Regions from separate parts of the Ralstonia sp. 24A2 genome, predicted to be linked through region 3. Evidence: predicted binding sites of a transcription regulator. Region 3 holds the regulator's gene; each other region holds the start of a gene.
What was found. Region 3 encodes FliA, which starts transcription of late flagellar genes. Its sites were predicted from a motif close to CTAAAGTTTNNNNNNNNNNNGCCGNTA; they were not measured.

Region 1 (4,422 bases), 780 kb from region 3:
TGGTGCTGCCCGTCTTGGCCAGCGTGAACGACGTGCCGTCCACCACGTTGGACAACGTGTTGGTCGGGCTCTGCACGGCAATGCCATTGATGGTGGCCTGGGCGTTCTGGCCCGTGGTCACCTCGGTCATGTTCTGCGTGCCGGCGGGGTCTTGCGAGAGCAGCGATTGCAGCGTCGCATCGCCTGACACGGAAATCTTCATCTCCGAGTTGGAGCCACCCGCCGTGGAGGTCAGCACCAGACGGTACGGACTGCCGCTGCCGTCATCCACGATGCTGGCCGAGACACCCAGGTTGGCCGAGTTGATGGCATCACGAATGCCAGCCAGCGTGTTGTTGGACGAATTAATGGTGATCGAGCCGCCGGCCAAGCTGCCGTTCTGCGTGAACGTGGAGCCGGTGTACTTGCCGCCCGAGAGGCTGCCGCCCGATACCGAGCCGAACGAAAACGAAATCGTCGTGGACGTGCCGCTGCCGATGGCCGTGGTGGTGGACGTCTGCCCTTGCGCGGCCAGCACCTGCGATTGCGCAAGCTGCGTCACGTTGACGGCATACGAACTGGCCGGCGCCGAGCCGGTGACGGATGCACTCAGCACCGACGCGTCATAGCCGCTCGCCTTCATGGCGCTGTAGTTCGATGCAGTGGTCAGATTCGACAGTGCAGTCTGGAAGGTCGACAGCGCGCTCTTGAGCGTGCCCACGGCCGAGAGCTGCGTCTGATACGAGCTCTGCTGGGTCTGCAACTGTGTCAGCGGCCGGCTTTCCACGCTCATCAGGCTGGAGACCAGCGAATTGACGTCGATGCTCGTCCCGATACCGGGGATCGAGATCGGCGGTACATAGCCGCCGGTTGTGGAAGAGGTCGTAGTAGTCGCCATGATCGAATCTGGTGAGCGTCTGCTTGGCGGGAAGTCTCTCTTGTCAACGGCAGCGCCGGCCACTTCTTTAGGGCATGGCGCCCATACGCCACCCCTGATGAAGGGGGGTGTCGTTCAGCCAAAAAAAAGGCCGGCGCCCCGAAGAGCGCCGACCCTTGTCCCAGCCGCCAAGCGGCCGGGCCAGCTTCCGTCTGCTATTAGCCCTTCAGCAGGTTCAGGATGCTGTTCGGTGCCGAGTTGGCTTGCGCCAGCATGGCCGTACCTGCTTGCTGCAGGATGTTCTGGCGGGTCATGTTCGACGTTTCAGCCGCGTAGTCGGTGTCGATCATGGCGGACTTTGCAGCCGACAGAGCGGTGTTCGACGAGGTCAGCGTGTTGATGGTCGAGCTCAGACCGCTTTGCTGTGCACCCAGGCTGGCACGTGCCGACTTCAGGCTGGCCAGGTCGGTATCGATGGCCGCCTGAGCTGCCGTGGCGTTGGCAGTCGACGTGACGCTCGTGCCGGTCAGCGTGCCGAAGCTTGCCATGTTGGCGTTGGTCACCGTTGCCACGTCGGTTGCCGAGCTTTGGCCGTATTGGAACGTCGTGGACGTCACCGTGCCGTCGAACAGCTTGGCGCCGTTGTAGTTGGCGTTCGTCTCGATGTTCTTGTTGGCCGAGGCCAGCTGTTGGTATTCCTTGTCCAGGTTGGCCTGGTCGGTGGTCGACAGACCGCCGTTGTTGGCTTCCACAGCCAGCTGACGCATACGTTGCAGGTTGTTTTCAACCTGGCCCAGGTACGAGTCGGCCGTTTGCAGGTACGACTGTGCGTTGTTGGCGTTCTGGATACCTTGGGTTTGCGAGTTCAGCGTGGTGGTCAGGCTCGACGACACAGCGTAAGCGGCGGCATCGTCCTTGGCGCTGTTCACGCGCAGACCGGTCGACAGACGTTGCAGCGACGTTTGCAGAGCGTTCTGCGATTGCGACAGAGCTTGCTGCGTTTGCAGGGACGAGATGTTGGTATTAAGGCTGAGGGACATGACGGCTCCTAAGTTTCCCGATGGCGTTGTTGCCCGTTTGGTTGCTCGTTCCGGCTAGGCCGGGCAACGTGACCTGCAACTTGAAGGGGATCAGGTCTGCGTTGTACTCAGGTTATCGGTGGCCGCGGCAGAAAGTTTAGGGGCAACTTGACAAATTTGTGCGCGAGCGGCGGTTTGGCCTGGCGGGACACCCTACTTTCACCCCCTACCAAAAGAGGCACTGGGCGTCCTTCTTGGCGGATAGGTGCTCGGCTATACTCGATCGATCCGTTCAGAGGCGCCCGCATCCCTATATAGAGAGCGCCATCGCACAGATGGGGAGTTGCAAGCCCGCCGGACCAGCCCAAACCTGCCGGCGGTTAGAAGAGCTCAAGTCGAGCCCGTTTGACCCGCAACGCCCACCATGCTCAACGTTCTGATTGTCGAACCGCACGATATTGCCCGTGCCGGCTTGCGCCAGATCCTCAAGGATTCACGCCTGGCCCGGCAGATCGAGGCAGTGCCCGACCTGCACAACGCCAACCAAGACCTGCTTGCCGAACGCGAGTGGGACGTCATGCTGTTCTCGGTGGAATCTGCCACCGGTGACGAATTCCTGACCATCAAGACCGTCCGCCAGCAGCACGCACGCCTGGCCGTACTGGCACTGGGCCGTCATCCCGAGGCGTTGCTGGCCGTGCGGGCGCTCAAGGCCGGCGCGTCCGGCTATCTGCCGATGGACGCCAGCCAGCCGCAACTGCTGGCGGCCGTCAACGCCATCTCCAAGGGCAAGAAATACCTGCCGTCTGACATGGTGGAAGTGCTGGCCGACAACCTGAACGTCGACTGGGACAAGCCCCGCCATGACATCCTGTCCGACCGGGAATTCCAGACCCTGCGCATGCTCGGCTCCGGACGCACGCTGAGCGAGATTGCCGAGGCGTTGCAGATCAGCGCCAAGACAGTCAGCGTGTATCGGGGGCGGGTGCTCTCGAAAATGAAGCTGCGCAACAACGCCGAGGTGACCATGTACGTGGTCAGCAACGGGCTGCAGCTATAGGAGACGCGGTTCGCGCGGTAGGCGCAACCCGTACTGGCGCACGTTCTCGCGCACCAGATCCTGCACCGCGGATGGCTCCAGCGGCCGCGTGAGCAGATACCCCTGGTACTCGTCACAGCCGACTTCGCGCAGGAAATCGAGCTGCCCGGTGGTCTCCACGCCTTCGGCCACGGTCTTCATGCCCATTGCCTGGGCCATCATGATGATGGCCCGCGTGATGGCGGCGCGCTCGGCCACGTGCGGCAAATCCTGCACGAATGAGCGGTCGATCTTGAGCGTATCGATCGGGAACCTGTGCAGATACGACAGCGACGAATATCCGGTGCCAAAATCGTCCAGCGCCAGCGACACGCCCATGGCGCGCAGCTCGGTCAGCAGCGCATGCAGCGAGGGATCGTCGCGGATCAGGATGCCCTCGGTCATCTCCAGCTCAACCGCGTCGCCGGGCAAACCGCTGGTGGATAGCGCCCCGCGCACCATGGAACTGAGCTGCCCCGAGCTGAAGGCCTGCCCCGACAGGTTGATCGACATGCGCAGCTGCGGCAGCCCGATACGGCGCCAGCGCGCAAGCTGATCGCAAGCGGCGCGCAGGATCCAGCGGTCGATCTCGACGATCAGGCCGGTCTCTTCCGCGTCTTGAATGAACTGGCCGGGCATCATGCGGCCGAAATCCGCCGAGTTCCAGCGGATGAGCGCCTCAACACTGACGATGCGGCCGCTCTTTACGTCCACGCGCGGCTGGTAATCCGCGTAGAACTCGTTGCGGTCGCTGGCGCGGCGCAGGCCCGATTCAATGCGGAAGCGGCGCGAAACGCGGTCGTCCAGGTCGCTGGTGAAGGTCTGGAAGTTGTTGCGGCCGCGCTCCTTGGCCAGGTACATGGCCGCGTCGGCCTTGCGCAGCAGGGTGTTGGGGTCGTCGCCATCGTGCGGTGCCACGGCAATGCCGATCGACACGCCCAGGAACAGCTCCTGCCCGTCGATATGGAACGGTGCGCTGATGGCCGAGAGAATACGCTCGGCCACGCGCCGCGTGCCCAGACCGTCGAGCGCTTCGAGCATGACGACAAATTCGTCGCCGCCCAGGCGGGCCACGGTATCGGCCTCACGCGCGCAGGCTTGCAGACGGGCGGCCACTTCGCGCAGCAGCATGTCGCCAAACTGGTGGCCCAGCGTGTCGTTGACGTTCTTGAAACGGTCCAGATCCAGGAACATGACCGAAACGCGCGAGCGATTGCGGCGCGCAATGGCCAGCGCGTGCTCCAGACGGTCTTCCAGCGCGGAGCGGTTCAGCAAACCGGTGAGCGTGTCGTGCGTTGCCAGATGCCGGATGCGCTGCTGCGCCTCGCGAATCTGCGTGATGTCGACCAGCGACACCAGCACGGAGTAAGGCGGCAGGCCCGCATTGGCCCCGGCCGCGGGCACGGCGGTCATCGAGTGGCCGCCCTCGGTGTAAAGCGGCGTCCAGTTGCTCGACACCCACACGGTGC
Region 2 (4,422 bases), 1.3 Mb from region 3:
TGCAGGCCGGCCATTTTCATAGGAAGTGTCCCGAGCCAGACAGCCAGACGATCACGGCAATCACCACCCCGATCGCCACGCAAACAGAAAGCTGGAGCGGTATCCAGCTTGCCCACCCCGTCATGACAAAGATCCGGTGCGCGACCAGCGCACCCGCCGCGCCGATCAACCCGCTCAGCAGCCAGAGCGGGAAATACGCACCGAAGATGGCGTACGAGGGCGCGCCATGCGTGCTGCAGCCTTGAAGTGCCAACCCCAAGCCCGCCAGGGCAGGAACCAGCAAGACGCGCGTCGGAATGGACAGGTTTCGGCGTGGCATCGATGTCTCGGCGCCGCCCGCCAGCATGGCGCTGACTGGATCGACGATGGATCAGGGCCGAGTCACTTTATCAGCACACTTTGTGCTTGACCAGTTGTAACAAACCACGCCGCGCCCCCCACCCTCAAGGCCGATTCGGTCTATGTCTTCAGTTGGGCGGTATTTGACGCGGCAATGAGGTTGGCGGCAGGGGTGTCGTCCTTCAGATCGATGCCGCTGCGGCCGAGCGCCAGTGCGCCCTTGAGCAGGAACACGAGTTTGTCCGCCGCTTGGTCATAGCCCAATCCTGCCGGCCGGACGTTCGAGATGCAGTTGCGCTCGGCGTCGGTACGGCCAACGCGCGGCGCGTGTGTGAGGTAGATGCCGAGACTGTCGGGTGAGCTCAGGCCGGGTCGTTCACCAATGAGCATGACCACCTGGCGCGCGCTCAGCAGTTCGCCAATCTCATCGCCCAGTGCCACGCGGGATTGCTCGGCAATGACGACGGGGCCAATCGACCAGTCCGCCGGCAAGCGTTCGCGCACGCTGTGCAGGAGCGGCACGCCGTGGCTCTGTGCAGCCACTGCCGAGAGGCCGTCGGCAATCACGAAGATGGTGTCGAACGGTATTGCGGGCCGTGCCGCAGCAAGGCTTGCGCGGCTGGCATCGCTCAGGCGTCGGCCCAGGTCCGGCCGGCGCAGATACTGGGCCCGGTCTGCGGCGGCGCTATGCGCGCTCAGGCTGGTGAAGCCCGCTTGCTCAATCGCGGCAGCCAAGGATGGACCGTCGAGCGGCTGGTGTACGGCATCGCGGGCTTGTGCGTGCGCCAGACCAAAGGCGAGCACGGCATCGGTGGTCTGGCTGTTGCCGACCCGGCCCAGTGCGATGCGCGCATCGGTCAACGCACGCAAGTGCGCCCAGGGGTTGGGTTGAACGAGATTTCGCGTCGACATGGCGGGCCTTACAGCGTGTGCGCCAGCTGCAGCAGCGGCTGGCGTGCGGTGGCGTCTTGCAGGCGGCCGGCCATGTCGACAATGCCCATGCTTTGCAGCCACGCCTCGAACTCCGGTGCGGGCCGCAGGCCCTGCGTGTCGCGCAGGTAGAGCGCGTCATGAAACGACGTGCTCTGGTAGTTCAGCATGATGTCGTCGGCGCCCGGCACCCCCATGATGAAGTGGATGCCTGCCACGCCAAACAGCGTCAACAGGGTATCCATGTCGTCCTGGTCAGCCTCGGCATGGTTGGTGTAGCAGACGTCGCAGCCCATTGGCAGGCCCATCAACTTGCCGCAGAAATGGTCTTCCAGACCGGCGCGAATGATCTGCTTACCGTCATACAGATACTCCGGCCCGATAAAGCCAACCACCGTATTGACCAGCAACGGCGAGAACGCCCGTGCAACCGCGTAGGCTCGCGCCTCCATGGTCTGCTGGTCAACACCATGGTGTGCATTGGCCGACAGCGCACTGCCCTGCCCGGTTTCGAAATACATCAGGTTGTTGCCGACGGTGCCGCGCGCCAGGCTTTGTGCGGCGTCATGCGCCTCCGCCAGCAGTGCAAGGCTGATCCCGAACCCCGCATTGGCCTGCTCGCTGCCCGCGACGGATTGGAACACCAGATCCACCGGCGCCCCCTGTTCAATCGCACGCACCGTATTGGTGACGTGGGTCAGCACACAGGATTGCGTGGGAATGGCATAGCGGTCGCGCAACTCGTCGATCAACTGCAGCAGCGAGACGATGGCGCCCAGGTTGTCGGTGGCCGGGTTGACGCCGATGGTGGCGTCGCCGCAGCCGTAGAGCAGCCCGTCGATGATCGACGCGGCAATGCCCTTGGGGTCATCCGTCGGGTGATTGGGCTGCAGCCGGACCGACAATCGCCCAGGCAAGCCGATGGTGTTGCGAAAACGCGTGACCACGCGGCACTTGCGGGCGACGGCAATCAGGTCTTGGTTGCGCATCAGCTTGCTGACGGCTGCGGCCATCTCCGGCGTAATGCCGGGCGCGACCTTGGCCAGGGCCGCACAGTCGGTCTCATGCAGGAGCAGCCAGTTGCGGAATTCCCCCACCGTGAACGACGCGATGGGCCTGAACGCCTGTGCATCGTGGCTATCCAGGATCAAGCGCGTGACCTCGTCGTCCTCATAGGGCACGAGCACTTCGCTCAGGAAGACCGACATCGGCACGTCCGCCAGCGCCATGCGGGCCGCCATGCGTTCGGCTTCGCTGGTGGCGGCAAGACCGGCAAGGTAATCGCCCGAGCGCGCCGGGCTGGCCTTGGCCAGCAGCGTCTTGAGATCGTTGAACACATGGCGCTGTGCGCCGACGGTGTGGGCAAAGTGCATGATGGGATATACGCTTGAGAAGTGCGGCGTTGCAACGTCTACCGTCTCACTTTAGGCGCCGGCAGCCCTGGCGCTTGTTAAGACTGCGGGGTTGGCTCGCTTGCCGTTTGAAACGGCCACCCCCCTCCTCCCAGCCAACCTCCCCTCGCATTCTTTCGGTTTCCTGACGGAATCCGCACAAAAAAGTCTGCCTAGACAGGGTTTGCCCTAAAGAAGTGCGCTCGGCTGCCGTCACATTGTGAAGAAACAACCGTTTGCGCGCGCGCGTTCTCACCCATGGCGACGACCAACACCTACATCCCACCGATCTCCCTCCCGGGCATCGGCACCAACATCGACGTCAACAACCTGGTCACCAAGCTGATGCAGGCTGAAGGCAAGGGGATGGTGGTTCACCAGAACCAGCAGAAGGTCTTTCAGGCACAGCTCTCTGCGGTGGGTTCGCTCAAGAGCGCGCTGTCGTCCTTCCAGACGGCGATGGCCAACCTGACCAACGCCGACACCTTCAGCGGCATGAAGGCCAGCGGGTACGACACGTCGATCCTGAACGTGAACGTGGGCAGCACGGCGCCGTCGGGCACGTACAACGTCAAGGTGACGCAGTTGGCACAGGCGCAGGTGCTGAGCGCGCAAGGTCAGGCGTCCAACAAGGTGCCGGTGGGCAGCGGCACGCCCACCACGATCTCGTTCTCGTTCGGCACGGTGTCGGGGGGCACCTTTACCGACGGCAAGTACACCGGCGCCACGTTCACGCAGAACGGCAACCTGGCGGGCGGCTCCATCAAGATCGATGCCTCCAACAACACGCTGTCGGGCATTCGGGACGCGATCAACTCGGCCAATCTGGGTGTATCGGCCAGCATCGTCAACGACGGTAGCGGCAACCCGTACCGCCTGGTGCTGACCTCCACCGCCGGTGGCGCCAATTCGGAGATGAAGATCTCGGTGTCGGGCGATTCGACGCTGCAATCGCTGCTGGCGCACGATCCGTCCGGCACGCAAAACATGACCGAAGTGGCCACGGGCCAGAACGCCCTGGCCAACGTCAACGGCATCAATGTGCAAAGCCCCACCAACACTCTCACGGATGTGGTGGATGGCACGTCGTTCACGCTGTCCAAGACCGGCAACACAACGGTGACAGTGGGCAACGATGCGGGTCAGGCCAGCCAGTCGGTGCTGAACTTCGTCAAGGCTTACAACGCCCTGCGCATCCAACTCAATTCGTTGACCAGGTTTGATACCGCCAATGCCGCCAACAACGGCGCGCTGGCGGGGGATGTCAGCACCAAGGCGCTGATCAACCAGGTGACAGACGTGCTTGGCCAGGGGATCGGCAATGGCGCATTCCAATCACTGGGCAGCATTGGTGTGACGATGGACAAGGAAGGCACACTGTCGATTGACGACAGCAAGCTCACCGCGGCCCTCAAGAAATCGCCCGGCCAGGTGGCTGCGCTGTTTGCGGGCACCGGCACAGCAACGGACTCGATGCTCAAGGTCTCGGCCTTCTCCAAGACCACGCAGGCCGGCAACTACGCCATCAACGTTACGCAGTTGGCGACGCAGGGCTCACTCAAGGGCTCGGCGGCAGCCAATACGACGATCCAGAGCGGCGTGAACGACAGCCTGTCGGTCACGCTCAGCGGCATCACCACCAGCATCAAGGTGCCGGCCGGCAGCTACACGCCGCAAAGCCTGGCCGCCCAGGTGCAGAGCCAGATCAATGCTTCGCCGGATCTGCAGAAGGCCAAGGTGGATGTCGCGATTGCGGCGGATG
Region 3 (4,422 bases):
CGCACCGAATGCACTGGCCCGTCTGCGCAACCGCTTTACCGCCGCGCGCCGCGCTGCCGTGCAAGCCCCGGTGCAGGAAGACGCGCTGGCTGAGCCGGCCGCCGGCCGCAAGCTGCAAGCCCGCGTGGATGACGACGTGGAGCTCGGTACATCGGAAACGCTGCTGGGTGTGGACCCGCTGGTGGCCTCCACCCGCATGCTGGCAGGCCTGTCGCTGGAGCGCGCCAACGAAGATGCCGCCCAGACGCTGGCCAGCACGGCCCAGTTCATCGCCCGCCGCACCGTGGTGCCGGAAGACGAACCCGTCGAGCAGATCAAGCGCCCGGCCGCCCGCCGTGAGCACGATGAGCAGCCGACCACGCTGCGCTCGTTTGCTGAGCGCGTGGAAGCCCAAGCGCGTGCAGCCCGCGCCGCCGAGCAGCAGATTGCCCGCCCGCAACCGCAAGTTGAGTCCGCCAAGCCGGCCGACATCTTCGTCCGCATGGAGGATTCGATGGCCAAACCTGACGCTCCGCGCGAAGACGTGAGCCTGCAGCGCTCGGCCATCCAAGCCGACATGAAAGAGAGCATTCGGGCCGAAACCGACGCGATGACCCGCCGCATGGTCAGCGAGATCGACGTGCTCAAGAGCACGCTGAACGACGCCATGTCGAGCCTGGCTTCGCTGGGTGTGAAGCTGGGCGATCCGGTGCGCACGCGCCTGTTCCAGACCATGCTGAACGCGGGTTTCTCGGCACAGCTCACGCGCTACGTGCTGGAGAACATGCCGCAGCACGACACGTATGAAGGTGCGCTGGATTTCGTGCAGCGCGCCATTGAAAAGAACCTGACCACCGTGTCGGATGAAAACAGCCTGCTCGACCAGGGCGGCGTGTTTGCCCTGATGGGCCCGACCGGTGTGGGCAAGACCACCACGACCGCCAAGCTGGCTGCGCGCTTCGTGCTGCGCCATGGCGCATCGCGCGTGGCGCTGCTCTCGACCGACAGCTACCGGATCGGCGGCCACGAACAACTGCGCATCTACGGCAAGATCCTGGGCGTCTCGGTGCATGCCGTGAAAGACGCGCAAGACCTGAGCCTGGCGCTGAACGATCTGCGCGAGAAGCACGTCGTGCTGATCGACACCATCGGCATGAGCCAGCGTGACCGCGCGGTGTCCGAACAGATGGCGATGCTGCACGCCGTGGGCCCGTCCATCAAACGCCTGCTGCTGCTGAATGCCGCGAGCAACGGCAAGACGCTCGATGAAGTGGTGGGCGCCTACCGCGATGCCAACCTGGCTGGCTGCATCCTGACCAAGATCGACGAGGCCGCCTCGGTGGGCCACGCGATGGACGTGATGATCCGCCGCCGCCTGCCGCTGCACTACGTGTCGTACGGCCAGCGTGTGCCGGAGGACATTGCAGTACCGAACAAGAAGCTGCTGATCCACCGCAGCTTCCGTGCAAGTGCCGAGCAATCGTCGTTCGCGCTGGATTCGGATGAATCGCTGCTGGTGGCGCAAGGCGCCGCACGCGGCCGCGAACCGGGCCTGGCCGCTTTCGATTTCGCATAACAAAGAGGGGCGACCATGACGACCCCATTCGCCAAGGATCAGGCCGCCGGACTGCGCCGCATGCTCGGCCAGGTGGCCAGCCGCCGCGTGCTGGTGATCGGTGCAGAAGAGCAGATCGACGACTTTGTCGACAACCTGCGCATTGCGTTGTCAGCCATGGGTCGCGACGCTGCCGTGGTGAGTGCCCAGACCATGCTGGCGGTGGCCGGCATGCTTGAGCAGCACGACGACAGCGCCGACGTCACCCTGGTGGCCGCGCATTTCGGCAGCCGTGCGCTGGGTACGGTGGCCGAAGCCTGCGATGACGTGCTGCTGGTGTTCTCCGATGGCCCGGAAGGGATCAAGAGCGCGTACACGCTGCTCAAGAAAACCGCGGGGCTGCAGGGTGGTGCTGGTATCCGCACGGTGGTCTGCGGCGCGCATTCGGTCGACTCCGCCGTACGCGTGTTCGGCAACCTGGCCAACACGGTGGGTCAGTACCTGAACACCCGCATCGACTTTGCCGGTTATCTGCCGGAAGACCGGCACGTAGAACTGGCGCTCTCGCTCGGCAAGCCCGTGGCGAGCGCGTTTCCCGCATCGCCTTCGGCCATGGCCTTCCGCCAGCTTGCCGAAGAGATGCTGAGCTGGGCCAGCGCCGAGGCCCAGGCCGCAGATGGCACCGACAGTGCTGTGGCATCGCGGGTGATGGTATCGGCGCAAGAACCGACTCAGGCTGCGCCGGATGCGGCGGCCCATGAGGCGGCACAAACAACGTCGATCCTGACGCCCCGCGCCACCGCGCGCGCGGCCGAGATGGTTTATTGAGGCGCACCATGAACGAAGCGCCAAAGGCAGGCATGGATATGTACACCGCAACCGGTCGCAAGACCAAGTCCGACGAGATGGCGACGTACGCACCGCTGGTGCGCCGCATTGCCAACCAGATGATGGTGAAGCTGCCGGCCAGCGTCGAACTCGACGATCTGATCCAGGCCGGCATGATGGGCTTGCTCGATGCGCTGTCGCGTTATGAAGAAACGCAGGGCGTGCAGTTCGAGTTCTATGCGGCCCAGCGTATCCGTGGTGCCATCCTCGATGAGCTGCGTGGCTCCGACTGGCTGCCGCGCGGCCTGCGCCGCAACGCCCGCACGATCGAGCAGGCGATCCAGAAGCTGCAGCAGCAAAAGGGCCGCGCGCCAACCGAAACCGAGATTGCCACCGCGCTGGGCATGTCGCTGGCCGACTACCAGAAGCAACTGGTCGACCTGCAAGGCAGCCAGCTCCTGTACTACGAAGATTTCGACCGCGAAGACGCCGACGCCTTCATCGAGAACCGCGCCGCCGAGAACGATTCCACGCCGCTGGACCAGTTGCTGGACCACGACCTGCGCGAATCGGTGGTGGCCGCCATCGAGGGCCTGCCCGAGCGCGAGAAGCTCATGATGAGCCTCTACTACGAGCAGGATCTGAACCTGCGTGAGATCGGCGCCGTGATGGGCGTGTCGGAATCGCGCGTGTGCCAGATCCACAGCCAGGCCATCGCACGCATCCGCGCCCGTCTGCGTGACCGTGCATGGCTGCCGACACCGACCTGATGCCGGCTTAGTCCGTAGCGTTACCTGCCAGAGTTTTACTGCGCGGCTAGCGAGTCATCTCGCGGCCGCGATTTTTCTTTGGGCAATGCGGTGACGAGGCGTTGCGTCGCGGCATCCCACACGCGTGTCTCGCCATGCTTGAAAAGGGCGAAGCGCTCTGCGGGCACATCGGCGGCCTTCAATGCATGGGCCAGATCGGCGATGGGCTGGTCGAGCGGTTCGTCCGTCAGCGCGAACGTGCCCCAGTGGATGCCCACCGCCTGCCGCGCGCCGACGTCATGCATGACCTGCACCGCCTCGGTGGGGTCGATGTGCTGGGCCTTCATGAACCAGCGCGGCTCGTAGGCGCCCACGGCAATCGCGGCCACATCAAAGTGGCCGAAGCGTGTGCCGATGTCGCGCGTGTCCTGCGAATACCCCAGATCGCCCGAGAACCAGAAGCGCAGGCGCGGATGCAGCAATGCCCAACTGCCCCATAGGGTCTGGTTGCGGTCGTACAGGCCGCGTGCGGACCAATGCTGCACGGCGCAGAAGTGCGCGGTGAAGGGGCCGAAGTTGGCCTCGTCGTCCCAGTCGAAGGCGCGTACGTTGGCGCTCATGTTGCCCCCCTCACCCGTGAGGCGCGTGCCCCGCACGTTGCGCGCGAACCAGTGGTCGATGCCCAGCGGTACGAAAAACATCGGTGCACCGCCCGGCTGGCGCATCAGCGCACGCACGCTCGCTTTGTCCAGATGGTCGTAGTGGTTGTGCGAGATCAGCACCAGGTCGATATGCGGCAGTTGCTTGAGTGACAGGCCCGGCGGCTGGTGCCGGCGCGGGCCGGTAAACGACAGCGGCGAGGCGCGCTCGGAGAACACCGGGTCGGTCAGCACGTTCAGCCCGTCAATCTGCAGCAGCAGCGTTTCATGCCCGATCCAGGTGAGCTGCGGCACGTCGGGCGGCTGGTGTACCGCGCTCAGGTTGGGTGCAATGCAGGAGAGGTCCAGCGTGGGCGGCTTGGGGAGCCCGGCCTTGCGGCGCTCACGTTGCCATTTCCAGAAGTCACCGCCGGGGCGCGGGTGAGGGTAGCGGTTGCGGAAGCCGTCCGGCGTGTGGTGGGGCTTGGCCGGATCGTAGTGAGGGTTCTTCATGGCATCGCTGGGGATGGACGAGTCCCGCACTTGAGGGAGCCCGCTTGAATATCAAGGAATATCAAGTTGTGTTGTTTCTTGAACATCGGGTTGGGCGCTGCCTAGGCTGAAACCGCCTCGCTGAGGCGCACTGCGAAGCACATTCCGCTACGGAGTGCGG

Region 1: ACS13N_RS23030 (flagellin N-terminal helical domain-containing protein) is a predicted target of FliA. The motif match lies at 2,010-2,036, and genes of this name have one in related genera.
Region 2: fliD (flagellar filament capping protein FliD) is a predicted target of FliA. The motif match lies at 2,850-2,876, and genes of this name have one in related genera.

What each region holds. Positions count from the first base shown of each region.
Region 1 covers NZ_JBPVZD010000003.1:1,215,615-1,220,036, reverse strand. The annotation lists gene fliD (flagellar filament capping protein FliD) at 1-877, opposite strand, end outside; gene ACS13N_RS23030 (flagellin N-terminal helical domain-containing protein) at 1,075-1,896, opposite strand; gene ACS13N_RS23025 (LuxR C-terminal-related transcriptional regulator) at 2,300-2,935, shown strand; gene ACS13N_RS23020 (putative bifunctional diguanylate cyclase/phosphodiesterase) at 2,930-4,422, opposite strand, start outside.
Region 2 covers NZ_JBPVZD010000003.1:1,779,083-1,783,504, reverse strand. The annotation lists gene mdtN (multidrug transporter subunit MdtN) at 1-20, opposite strand, end outside; gene ACS13N_RS25550 (hypothetical protein) at 17-319, opposite strand; gene eutC (ethanolamine ammonia-lyase subunit EutC) at 460-1,251, opposite strand; gene ACS13N_RS25540 (ethanolamine ammonia-lyase subunit EutB) at 1,260-2,642, opposite strand; gene fliD (flagellar filament capping protein FliD) at 2,919-4,422, shown strand, end outside.
Region 3 covers NZ_JBPVZD010000003.1:434,433-438,854, reverse strand. The annotation lists gene flhF (flagellar biosynthesis protein FlhF) at 1-1,555, shown strand, start outside; gene ACS13N_RS19400 (MinD/ParA family ATP-binding protein) at 1,571-2,362, shown strand; gene ACS13N_RS19395 (RNA polymerase sigma factor FliA) at 2,371-3,132, shown strand; gene ACS13N_RS19390 (MBL fold metallo-hydrolase) at 3,168-4,262, opposite strand; gene ACS13N_RS19385 (hypothetical protein) at 4,417-4,422, shown strand, end outside.